Regions from separate parts of the Paenibacillus sp. FSL W8-0439 genome, predicted to be linked through region 2. Evidence: predicted binding sites of a transcription regulator. Region 2 holds the regulator's gene; the other holds the start of a gene.
What was found. Region 2 encodes Rex, which represses fermentation and respiration genes when NADH is low (regulators of the CRP and FNR family bind a similar motif). Its sites were predicted from a motif close to TTGTGAAATATTTCACAA; they were not measured.
Positions count from the first base shown of each region.

Region 1: the regulator Rex is predicted to act here: its motif matches at 1,129-1,146, upstream of lpdD (prenylated flavin chaperone LpdD).

Region 1 is NZ_JBBPAK010000001.1:4,216,107-4,222,748, forward strand. Features, by position in the region: gene MKX36_RS18085 (hypothetical protein) at 155-742, shown strand; gene lpdD (prenylated flavin chaperone LpdD) at 751-1,101, opposite strand; gene MKX36_RS18095 (S8 family serine peptidase) at 1,287-6,642, opposite strand, start outside.
Region 2 is NZ_JBBPAK010000001.1:3,355,103-3,361,744, reverse strand. Features, by position in the region: gene dinG (ATP-dependent DNA helicase DinG) at 1-2,721, shown strand, start outside; gene MKX36_RS14345 (redox-sensing transcriptional repressor Rex) at 2,749-3,402, shown strand; gene MKX36_RS14340 (amidohydrolase) at 3,389-4,690, shown strand; gene MKX36_RS14335 (cell wall elongation regulator TseB-like domain-containing protein) at 4,728-5,252, shown strand; gene MKX36_RS14330 (hypothetical protein) at 5,725-6,258, shown strand; gene MKX36_RS14325 (AAA family ATPase) at 6,251-6,642, shown strand, end outside.

The sequences.
Region 1 (6,642 bases), 860 kb from region 2:
TCAGGACAGTACTTATTTCAATTTTTTAAATTAGAACGTTGAAAAGTAGCAGCATAGCATCTTAGCACTTTTTGAGATAACCGGGCATACAGTATTGTACCTATTACAGATAAATTGCGCTCCATGAGAGCATCCTGCCAAGGAGGACGGAGCTATGTTATATCGTGGAACATCCCGCAGAAAGGGCTCGCCTCACCAACGTTTACATGCAGAGACACTTCGGAAAATATCCGCCGCCATGCTGCCATTTTACAAAGCTATTGCAACCCGACGTGCTTTTGCCGTCCAATGGTCACGAGCTGTCGTTCAGGGTAATTTGGATCGGATGAAATCCCTTCTCTGCTCAGTAGCGCCATTTGCCGCCAAGCAAGGCTTAGGCACGAATGGGATCGGCTACTTTGTTTCCTTTTTAGCTCAGCCACCAATGCTTTATTATACGAACGGTACGACGATTCCACCCGGGATGGTGCAGTTTACATTTGAACCGAAGGTTCATCGCGCCATTGCCAAAGCCGTTTTTCCGCTGTATCGCGAATTGGCACGCAATGAATGCTTTGCTTCTGCCTTAGCCAAAGCGATCAACAGGCAAGACCAGCGTGCAGTTCAAGTAATGATCCGTAGTTTAATTCCATCCTCTGCGCTAAAATCTGTAGACATTGAGGATAATGGATTTGCATTGCTCTTTAAGTATCCCTTTAGTAAATATCCCTATCGCAATCTACTCTTTCAGGAGTTCACTTAAAAAGGTCCCTACAAGCGTACTTGCTTAAGTTCTTCAATGAGCTCTTTTCCCATTTGTATAGCCATGTCTGTCAACATTCGGATTTCGTCCTTGGTTGCATGATCCAAATGCGTCCCGCAGCAAATGGCGAAGTTACCCGCAAACTCTTTACGCAAGCGAACTGCAATTTCTTCAGTAATATAAAATTCCTTGTGGTTTTGCAATTGCACGGTTTGAATCGGCTCAAGCCTAGCCCCTGCTGTAATCGTCCCCAAGTGAGGCTGATCACCGCCTGATATGAGCACAACGATATCTTCTCCCATAAAATAGGCATCGAGTACAAGACGGATACGTCCGCTTTCTTTTTCCAAATGAATCATATGATCCTCTCCTGCTAAAAAATATTATTGTGAAACGATTCACTTTATAGAGTACTATTCATTGTATCGCTTCCTGAACTGTTGGACAAATTAAAAAAGGCCCACAGCAGCCTCTATTAACAGTGGCTTGCTGTGGGCCTGCATTGCATTCTAAAAAATCTTCTATCCCCTGCTCTTACTTGCTGTTAACGGATCGTGATGGTGTGCACTGCCTTACCGTTTGCGCCGTCATTATCCGTCACTGTTAGCTCCACGGTATACGTTCCGGCTGTGGTGAATTTATGCTTCACTTTCGAACCAACCGCCGTATCGCCATCGCCAAAATTCCAACTGTAGCTGACGATCTCACCATCTGCATCACGGGAGGCTTTGGCGTTAAATTGTACATTTTTGTTCTTCTTGGCTGAGTCATTCGCCTGGATAATAGCTACCGGCTTTTCATTCGATGTAGGTGGATTCGGACCAGGACCCTCTCCTCCACCATGGGTTACATACAATCTTCCCGGCGCCTCCGTTTCCACTTCATTCCCCGCTGCATCCCTTACCCGGATCACGATGACTCCGCCTTCCAGGTTCAGAGAAGATGAAGTGAGATAAATACCTTCATAGTGACCTGATGAAGTTTCATTTAATGGAATTTCATTACGGGCCAAAGTGGACAGGTTAAAGGGCAACTCCACATGGAAGGATGCCTCCAAACCAGATGCACTGTCAAAAGATACCCGTACCGGCTGCCCTGGAGTGATACGTACATCCTCAGCAGGACTAATATTTTCAAGTTTCGGCAGCGCTGTATCGACATACACCGAGCGTGTAACACTCGTTTCGTTTTCGGCAAGATCTTTGGCCGTTACCGTAATTTGGTTTTCACCTTCGTTGATAAGCAAACGTTTGTTAAAGCTGCCGTCGCTTCCGAATTCAGCAGGCTCGCCGTTAATCGTCAATTCACTAAGGAACTCGTCATACACCGTACCGGTTACACTGACCACACCTGCGTTCGTACGTGCTCCCTCACCAGGCGAAGTCAGGATCAGACCCGGTTTAGTCTGATCGAGCGTTACAACCACCGGCTCGGAACGATCCGTTACTTTGCCGTATACCGCTGCTTGAACACTTAGCGGATTAGCACCTGGCTGAAGATCGACCGCCAAACTGAATTGACGATCCTTCACTTTCGTTGTGCCAGCCAACTCTTTGCCGTTAAAGAGCTGAATATCAGCCCCTTCTGCCGGAGAAGTTCCTGTTACGGTAATCGTATCCTCCTGCGTATACGTTGCCTTCGTAGGAGTTGTAATCGTTGGAGCGTTGACCGGATATCTGACGATCGCCCGGATCATGTAGTTCCCTTCCTCTTCAGGGGATTGGCTCCATGTGCCGCTTACACCTTGCCAGCTACGAAGCGCATTGGGGCTGTTTTCATCTGTAGCAAGGCCCGGCGACTGTGTGCCTACCGCAGACTGTGTATATACAATATAGAAATCGCCTTGAACCGTCACCGGCTCTGGAAGCTGTACCGTCGTCCATTGTGTCTCATCCCGTACAGCTGTTCCGTCGAATGGACCAGCCAATAGACGTCCAGGTGCTCCTGCTGCACCGGAGGCGTCATAGACAGAATATTGGAATGCTGTTCCTCCCGGATTCGGGAAAGCAGAGTTCCAGAACAACAGTGATGCTCCTGTCACCTGTGCCACTTCCGACTCAGGTGTCATTCTCACTGCCCATGAATTGCCTGCCGCGTTAAAGGCTCTGGCATTTTCTCCTGTACCGTCATCATAGGCGATGCCTCCTTGAAAACCGATGAAAGGCTTCAACGTGACATTCGCTTCTACACTGCCGTTTGGAGGAGCCGTAACGGAAATACTGTCACTATAGTAATTTTCGGCTGCGATGGACAATGTGTATGTTCCTTCCAGCACGTCCAGCGTAAATTCTCCAGCCTCATTCGTCTCTACAGGAGCAATACGTGCATCCTCCAGCACCAATACTTTCGCTTTTTGGATCGGTTCACCAGATTGCTTGTCGGTGATGACCCCGTGAATCGTACCGTGTGGGACAGCCTGGAGACTAAAGTTTGCTCTGATGACTTTGTTATTTTCAATCGTAACTGCTTTCGTCTGAGGCACGTAACCGTAGGCTTCGGCCTTCAGCGTATAGTCACCCGCTACATGAGTGAAGCTGTATTTGCCCGTGGTTGGGTCTGTTTTCACCGAACGTCCGGTTTCCAGTACCGTAACCGTAGCACTAGCTGGAAGACTGTCGAGACCGACACGTCCACGATCCACTGATGCTTCTGCCGGCTTCACTTTTTCCTGAAATTCACTCTTTTCAGTGCTTGTAATTTTGTACAGTGGGAATTGTTCTTCTGCTTTTTCCAGCTTGATATTGGACTCAGGTACGATATCCTTGGTCACTGTCGAAGCTGGAACACCTAGCACACGGAAATCGTCAATATACCAGCCATTCTTGTTCACACTGTTATCCGATTTCAAGCGGAAGCGAACTTGAATCTCATTGCCGGTATAGTTGTCCAGATTATAATAAACAGGTGCCCATTTTTTACCACTTGTATTATGCGAGAACTTACCCAGCTCACTCCACGTGTCGCCATTGTTTTTGGACACTTCTACATATCCGTAATCATAGCCGCCTTCAATTTCAAACCAGTGGTTGAAGGTCAGTGTTGCGTTGCGTATACCATTCAAATTAATTTTTGGAGAAACCAGTGAAAAATCAGCACCGTTCTCATAGTTGCTATCGAGATCGGTGGCCCACACATTCGGTTTGGACACTGCGCTTTCCGGTCCTACTTCCTTAGGAATGCCGCGTTCCCACTCATCCTTGGTCCCGGAATGAGTCCAACCATTGTCTGAACTGCCATCAAAATGATCGCTATACAGCGTATCCGGCACGTCCACTCTTAGTGAAGCCTCGTTCGACTTGACACCTTCGTTACCGCTATAATCCTCGGCCGCCACTGCATAATGATAGGTCGCACCACCGACAGTGATCGTATCCGTGTAGGTCAGCCCAGAGGTTGTACCGATGGAAGTATAATTTTTACCGGACTGGGTTGAACGATACACCTTGTACTGCTTCACATCTTCATCAGAGGAAGCACCCCAGGCGAGTGTAACGTTGCCCACAGTATCTGCTTCAGCAGTCAAATGACCAGGGGCAGCAGGTGCAACGCTGTCTGGTTCCTGAATGGAGAGATCGTCAATATACCAGCCATCTTTCACGATTGTATTGTCACTAGTAAAGTTGAACAGGAGGTATACCTTTTGACCCGCAAACGCTCGCAAATCAAGATATTGTGTTTTCCAGCCATTGCTGGTGCCAGTAAACGATAATACCTGCTCAAACGCATTCTGATTGTTTGTGGTCGCTACATACACTTTGCCGAAATCAGAATTGTTTTCAAGATCGTACCAATGCTTGAAGCTGACCAGTGCCCCTTTGGAACTCTCAGTCAGATCAATTGGAGGGGCCACAAAATAACTGTTGGAGTTGGTCTGGTATTGGCCTTCGAGATTGGTCGCGATGACCTTTGTACCCGAATGTGCGCCTTTAGGGCCGCTTGTCGGGGTTCCCCATTTCCAAACACTACCCTGACCCCCGATATTAATACCGGCAATGTCTTTTTCAAAGTCTTGTGTGTAGCCTGGTTTAACACCTTTGGAGACATTCACCTTATATACTTCCGTTTCAAAACCATTATTACCGAAATCATTTACACGGATATAGTATTCCAAACCTTTGCTATCCACCAAAAAGGTTGGAATGGACGCTTGATATGTACCATCTTTGCTGTCTCCAGAGGTCCGCTCCAACGGAATGTATACATAGTTTGACGAACCCGCTGTTTTGGCAAAGGCCTCAACGGCTGTTACGCCGACATCGTCCGTTACATGTGCAGTCAAAGGGATATCAATACCCTCAAATGCAGCTGCAGGCGGTGTATGCTCAAGAACAGGCGCTTCCAGATCGTCGCCACCCGTTACGACTTTACCGGATACAGAGCCCAGACCCTGCATGACAGACCCGACTGCATCAAGCGCATTAATGACGCCATGTCCATATCCATTGTTTGGCGAAGTAGGATATGTACTATCTGTCCGAGGGGTAGCTGTGTTTTCCAGAATTTCCTCCAGCTGATCCACGGTAAGAGAATGATTCGCTTGCAGCAATAGAGCAGCAAGACCCGCTACATGAGGGCCCGCCATAGAAGTACCGTTATATCCACCTTTATAACCGCCACCAGCTACGGATGATCGGATATTTACTCCCGGTGCGGAGACTTCGGGCTTGATCTCACCGTAAGGTGAGGGTCCCAGCAATGAAAAGCTTCCCAGTTTATCATTGATATCGGTTGCCCCCGTGGCAAAGGATTCTGGGTAGTTGGCCGGATTGGCTACCGATCCAGGTCCGCCCGGATTGGAGAGGGAGGTATTCCCTGCGGAGAATTCGGGGAAGATTTGAGCATCCCGCCAGGCCTGAACTACAGGCCGGAACCATTCATCAAGACCCGGTCCGCCTCCCCACGAGTTGTTCACTACGTCTGGAGCAAGCTCGGGATGAAGATTACCTTGGGCATCTTTTGGCGCAAGCAGCCATTGACCACCGTCCAGTATAATCGCATCCGTCGTTTCCGGATTAAAAATCCGCACCGCAATCCACTTCGCACCGGGGGCAACGCCCACTCGGTTCGTTCCATTTTCCTCGGAGCCAACCATCGTGCCCATCGTATGCGTACCATGGGAATCGTCTTCCTGATCGACCGGAAGCGCCGCATGACTATGCGGATCATACCAGCTCAATTCTGGATTCACGACATTGCCTGCCGCATCCAGACCACGCCATTTGCGATGCAGGGCCGGATGCGTGTAGTCAACGCCTGTATCGAGGTTGGCGACCACGATTCCGGTTCCGTCGATTCCTTTTTCCCACACTTGTGGTGCGTTAATATGGGATATGTTCCATTCCACTGTGGACGGGTCCACAGCGTTCTTGCCTGTATTACCGGGCAATGCCGATGTTTTGCCATCGCCCTTTTCCGGTTCTACAGCTTTCTGGGCTGTGTCAGACTTTGCCGTTCCTGCTGTTGCTGCCGTTGCGGTTCCAGCCGCTTTGGTGCCTGTGTCCTCTGGCTGCTTATCAACCGTTACCTTTTGCAGATAACGTGTTTCATTCGGTACAATTTTATCGACCTCAGGCAGCTTCGAGATATGATCCAGCACCTCCTTGGTGCTCGTGACAGCCAAAGCATTGACTATAAAATAGCTTTTATATTCCTTTACTCCGCCGCTCTCCGATTCCTTATCCAAATAACTTTCAAGCCCGTATTGGGTTCTGGAAGCCGTTTCACGTAGAGAGCTGATCACATGGCTGCGCACAGCCATTTTGGCAGCGGAAGGTGTTATTTTCTCAAGTGAAGCCTTTTGAAGAGCATTTTTGGAAACCTTGTTCGTATCTACCTGTTCTTTTAATTTGACCAAATAGGTAACATAGTTGTTCTCCTCAAACTGTTTGGTCAGCTTCGCG
Region 2 (6,642 bases):
ACCGGAATTACAGACGATGACGTCAAGGATGCACCTGCACTCGAAGAAATGATGATGGAGCTCGTGCCTATGCTGGACGATGTCGTACTCGTCGGTCATAACGTGGCGTTTGATTTTAATTTTTTGCAAAGCGCTTTGGACCGGTGTGGATATTTACCCTTTAGCGGTAGAATTTTGGATACGATGGATTTTCTGAAAATTATGTTTCCATCATTATCTTCTTATCAGCTAGGTTTTGTTTCCTCAGAGTTTGGGCTGGCGCATGACCGCCCTCATCAAGCAGACAGCGACGCGTTGGCTACGGCTGAGGTGTTTTTAAAGTGTCTGGGCGAGCTTCAAGCACTGCCTCTGATAACGATACAGCGGCTTAGCGATTTGTTCGCAGAGGAAGACAGCGACCTGGGTTGGTTTCTTGACGGCATACGAGAAGAGAAAGAGCTAGATCCTATTCAGGATTTGGAGAAACATCAGTTTTTTCGTCAGCTTGCGCTTAAAGTGGAAGATTGGACTGAACTGGCTGCTCCACGCAGAGAAGATGATCCGAATCCACTGTCAGGCGTTTCCTTTGAGCAGTATATGGATGATGTACGGGACAATTTGCGTTCATCCTTGAGCCAATATGAGGAGCGCGAGGCGCAGATACAAATGATTGAGGGTGTAAATCAAGCCCTGAGTCAAGATAAGCATTTGTTGATTGAGGCGGGTACAGGAACAGGGAAGTCCCTGGGCTATTTGCTTCCGTCACTGTATCACAGTGTAAAATATGGGCAGAGGGTCACCGTAAGCACGCATACCATTAATCTGCAGGAGCAATTGCGAGAGCGTGATATTCCGATGCTGACCAAAGTGATTCCGTTCCCGTTCCGGGCTGCCATCTTTAAGGGACGGGGGCATTATTTGTGTCTGCGTAAGTTTGAACATAAAATAAACAGAAGAGACTTCGCGACACCAAAGGAAGACTTGATTACAGCGGCTCAAATGATTGTCTGGCTGACTCTGACAGAAACCGGTGATGATGAGGAACTAAACCTGAGCAACCGTGGAGGGGATTTTTGGGAAACGGTAGCTAGTGATTCCGAGTCCTGTCTTGGTCGTTCTTGTCCATGGTTCCGCAAATGCTACTATCATCGTGCACGTCATGAAGCTGGAACAGCGGATGTGGTTATAACGAATCACTCCAAGCTGTTCACCGACGTCAAAGCAAGTCATCAGCTGCTGCCTAGCTATGAACACTTGGTGATTGATGAGGCACATCATCTAGAGGAAGTAGCTGGTAAGCACCTGGGCATGCATATGAAATATTTCACACTCGTGCATACGCTGACTCGATTGTTCAAGGACAGCAAGAATGGGCAATTGCCTTCGTTACGTCAGCAGTTGGCAAAGTCGGGGCATGAGAAGTCGACGGAATGGGCCTCGGTCATTGATCAGTTGTACCCACTTGTGTTAGAGGTTAAGGAAACTTGGGACCTACTAAGCGATAAGCTGTTTGGCATGTTACCAGAGCGAACTGATGCCACACCAGGTGAAACGGGGCAATTTTCTTCGCGTCTCAAACCGTCAGCCAAGCCTGCAAAGTGGGATCAGGCGGCGGCATTGGAAAATCAGCTTTATGTAACATTGAGCGAAATTTTGCGCAAGGGCGACAAGCTGATGCTGGATGTCAAGGAAGAACATGACGATTATGCGGCGGATAGTCTCATTACAGATATCACGGGTCTGCTTAAGGATTTGGCGGGGATTAGGGAAAATTTGCGCTTCTTTATACGACTCGATGATGAAACAACCGTATATTGGCTTGAAGCGAGTGGACAATTCCGTAGTAAATCATTGCAATTTTATGCGGTGCCCGTCGATGTGAGCCGCCAGTTGAAAGAAATGTTTTTTGACAAAAAAAGAAGTATTATTCTGACATCTGCTACTTTATCGGTAGATAAATCGTTTCAGTACATGACCGATCAACTCGGCTTGCAGGAGGCAGCAGATCAAGGACGATTAATGACGTCACAGCTCCCATCACCCTTTAATTACAGGGATCAGGTGTTGCTGGTCATTCCGCGAGATTTTCCGAGTGTGAAGGGCAGTGTAGGAGATGCACATTTTGTAGAGATGCTCGTTAGCTCTCTAGGAGCGACTGCCCAGGCGACGCGGGGGAGAATGCTCGTTCTGTTTACTTCCTATCGGATGCTCCGGCAAGTGTATGAGCCGCTCAAAGAGGCGTTAGCGTCCAGCGATATTACCGTGTTAGGACAAGGTGTGGACAGTGGGAGTCGCAGCAAGCTAACCCGCCGTTTTCAGGAAGCGAAAGCTTCTGTATTGCTGGGAACCAGTAGCTTCTGGGAAGGCGTCGATATTCCAGGGAAAGCTTTGACTTGTCTGGCTATCGTTCGCTTGCCGTTTCAACCGCCCAACCACCCGTTACTGGAGGCCAAAAGCGAGTTGCTCCAGCAGCAGAAGAAGAATCCATTTATGAAGCTGTCTGTACCACAAGCAGTTATTCGCTTCAAACAGGGATTTGGGCGATTGGTACGTACAGCGAGCGACCACGGAGTCGTCATCGTTTACGATACGCGTGTGATCGAATCCTATTATGGAAAGCACTTTTTGTACTCGTTACCGGGACCAAAAATGGAGCATATGCCATCGGAGCAAATGGTGCCCCGCATCGCCGAATGGCTCCAATCCGCCCCGGAGACTGAGGCACAACGGACGGACACTTAAAGTCCGTTACAATTAGGGGGAGCAAGTATGAAATCAGATAAAATTTCAGAGGCTGTCGTACGGAGATTACCCGTATATTTACGTTATCTGAATGCACTGCACAAACGGGAGGTGGCTACGGTCTCTTCTCAAGAGCTGGGACAGAGGTTAGATTTGAATCCGGCCCAAATTCGTAAAGATCTTGCCTATTTTGGCGATTTTGGTCGGAAGGGCATCGGTTACGATGTTTCTTATCTAATTGAGAAAATACGCCATATCCTGAAAATCGACCAGCAAATTAATGTAGTATTGGTCGGAGCGGGTAATCTGGGTCAAGCCCTATCGAACTATAATGCTTATTTAAAAGACAATATGAAGATTGTGGCGGTTTTTGATGCGTTCCCGGATAAGGTTGGGACCAGAATCAATACTTTGGTCGTACAGCCGATGGATGAACTGGAAGCGACTGTGAAAGAAAAAAATATACGAATCGGGATTATTACTGTACCTGATTTTGAGGCACAGCACGTAGCTGATAGGCTGATTGAGAGTGGAATTGGAGCGATTTTAAACTTTGCACCTATCATTCTCAAGGCACCAGCTAACATTCGGATACATGCCACAGACTTTACAACTGATTTGCTTAGCCTCGCTTATTATCTGGAGGACGGAAAGGAAGAAGTACAATATGACAGTGAATAAATGGATGATTAAAAACGGTTCTTTTGCCGTGAATGGACCCGAGGCTGGGGTAATCCATGGTTTTATGATTGTGGAGGATAGCCGTATTACTTACATTGGCGAGACTTTGCCTGCGGGTGAGGAAGAGACAGAAGCAATCGACGGCAAGGGGTTATTGTTTTTACCTGGTCTGATCAATACTCATGGTCATGCGGCGATGTCTCTGCTGCGAGGGTATGGAGATGATTTGGCACTTCAAGTGTGGCTTCAGGAAAAAATGTGGCCTATGGAAGCCAAGTTTACATCTACGGATGTGTACTGGGGAACTTCTTTGTCAGTGCTGGAAATGCTGAAAGGTGGAACCACGACTTTCCTGGATATGTACGATCATATGGATGAGGTGGCTCGTGTAGCTGAAGAGTCGGGCATTCGTGCAAGCTTGATGCGTGGAGCCATTGGACTCTGTTCAGAAGAAGAACAGCGGATCAAGCTAGCTGAGGCCGTGACTTTTGCGCGTAACTGGCATGGAAAAGCAGACGGACGTATCACAACAATGATGTCTCCTCATGCCCCATACACATGCCCGCCTGCGTTTATTGAGAAATTTGTTCAAGCAGCACATGATCTCGATTTACCGTTGCATACGCACATGTCCGAGACGATCGCCGAAGTTGAACAAAACGTACGCGACTACGGCTTGCGTCCAGTTGCACACTTAGATAAGCTTGGCTTTTTCTCCCGTCCTTCACTTGTTGCCCACGGCGTTCACTTGAACGACGAAGAAATAGCTTTGTTAGCGGAACGAGGTGTGGCGGTATCGCATAATCCAGGCAGCAACTTGAAGCTGGCAAGTGGTGTAGCTAGAGTGCCTGAATTGCTGCGTGCAGGAGTTACTGTTTCACTCGGAACAGATGGTCCTGCCAGCAATAATAACCTGGATATGTTCGAGGAAATGCGTCTGGCAGCACTCATTCACAAGGGAGTATCTGGCGACCCAACGGCAGTTCCTGCAAATGAAGCACTACGTCTGGCAACAGAGTACGGTGCAAAGTCGATTGGTTTAAAAGAGGTAGGAGCGCTGGCAGCAGGCAATAAGGCTGACTTTATCGCGCTAGATCTGAATCAGGCCCATTTCTTGCCGCGTACAGATCTTATTTCTCATGCCGTATACTCTGCAAGTGCCAAAGACGTGGCTCATGTGTGGGTAGACGGCCGTCAGGTTGTGAAAAATGGCGAATGCCTGACGATGGACGAGGAACGTATCAAACATGAGGCACAAGCCGCCTTTGAAGGGCTGCTGTCGCGCTAATTTAGGTGTCACATCCCCTTAGAGAGGAAGCACAGGTTTGAAAAATAAGAAGAAATGGATAGCGGTCGCCATTTTGGCCGTAATACTGATCCTGGTCAGCATTTTCTGGTATTATTCGTATGTTACTCAAGACCAGGTGGCTGAGAAAAATGCCGCTATCATGAAGGCCAAGCAATCAGGTGGTCTGGTTAGCACGACTCAGACTTGGAAGTCTGTGTGGGATCAGATATATTGGGTAGTTCAAGGAAAAAACGCACAGAATGAAAATATAATGGTGTGGGTTCCTTTTCAAAAAATGGAGGGGCAACCTAACATACCTGCCGCAGATCCAAGTGGTGTTCATACCGAGCTGATGAAAAACGGAGTCGACGAGCAAAAAATGACAGCAATAATTCAGCAGCAACTTCCAAATGCAAAAATTGTAAGGCTCCAACCGAGTGTGTTCAATGGCGAATATGTATGGCAACTGTTTTACGATGATGAAAGCCATCACAACTATACCTTTTACCGTTTCTCAGATGGAGCATCGACGGGGATAAAGTATACTTTGCCTAATTACTAGCACCATGTTAAGAGTGTGGATTGGTGGCTTGGGAGTACCCAAAAGCGTTAGGAGCGCTGCGTAGTCCATTTGATCTTACGATCGCTTCGCTTCTGCAGATTCAAGTGTTCCACTCCGCTGGCTGACAGCTATGGGGCCACTCCAAATAACTTTTATACTCAGTCTATATAGCTTGGAATGATTGAAAGTATTAGAAAAAGACGCAAATACGATTTAATTCGTATTTGCGTCTTTTTACTTAATGCTCCGCAAAGCTGGACTAAAAGCCAGAAGCATCTTTTTGCCTTATCACAACTCCTCCACACATTGCCTTCGATATTAGATTTACGTTATGATATACTATATTTTATAAGTGATAGACAAAAATGATAGATAAATGAGTTGCTGATCATTATAAGATCATGCAATTTGGTTGTTTGTTGACATTCGTCCCGTTTCTTCTGGGTTTTACATTTTGAGAGGAGGATGTTGTTTGAAATTGCGTGCAGTTCCTATTGTTGTGGCGGCCGTTTTGGCAGCCTTGTTAATGTTTGGAGGATGGTTCATTTACCGTCAGGTTACAATGCAAAGTCCTCTGGAAAAACTGGTATCTCAATATCCAGGCGTGACAAGCGCTCAAATAGATATTAAACAGGATCAGGTGGTATTGAAACTAGATCTCAAACCGCAGGCGGATGTGGCCGGATTAGTCGATGTGGTTAAGCAAAAAGGGCAATCCATCATTGGCAGCCGCACCATTAAGCTGGATATCGCAGATCGTTCCAATTCAGCACTGAATCAATGGTGGTCTGAGGCTATGTTTCCTGTAGCCGAAGCGATGGAAAATAAAAAGTATACTCAAATTTCATCTACAGTTGAGCAGATGAAAAAGAAAAAGACAGGTATCAAGGCTGATACCGATATGGATTCGAACAATGTCTATATCCGACTCAGCGAAGGCAATGCGACGAAGTTTATCGTTTTGCCACGTCAATCTCAGCAAATGGGGGTATGGCCTAATGCCTAGATGGATCAAGGAAATATTAATCGGTATTGTGCCGGTGGCCATTATATTTCTCGTTTTTATTGGGGTGAACATTATCCCTCTTCTTGTTGCAGGCGTGATGCTCAGTGGCTTGTTAATGCTCATGCATGCTCGTGGCGGCTTGGCCGTAGGTGCCGGGCAAGAGCGCAAACGTAAAAAAAATGGTCCGGACAAGCTGACTTTTGAGGAAATTGGTGGACAAGAAAGCGCTAAACAGGAATTGCGTGAAGCCTTGGATTTTTTGAATCGTCATGATGAAATTTCCAAGTTTGGCATTCGTCCATTGAAAGGCGTTTTGCTTACAGGCCCTCCGGGAACAGGGAAAACGCTGATGGCGAAAGCAGCTGCACACTATACCAATTCAGT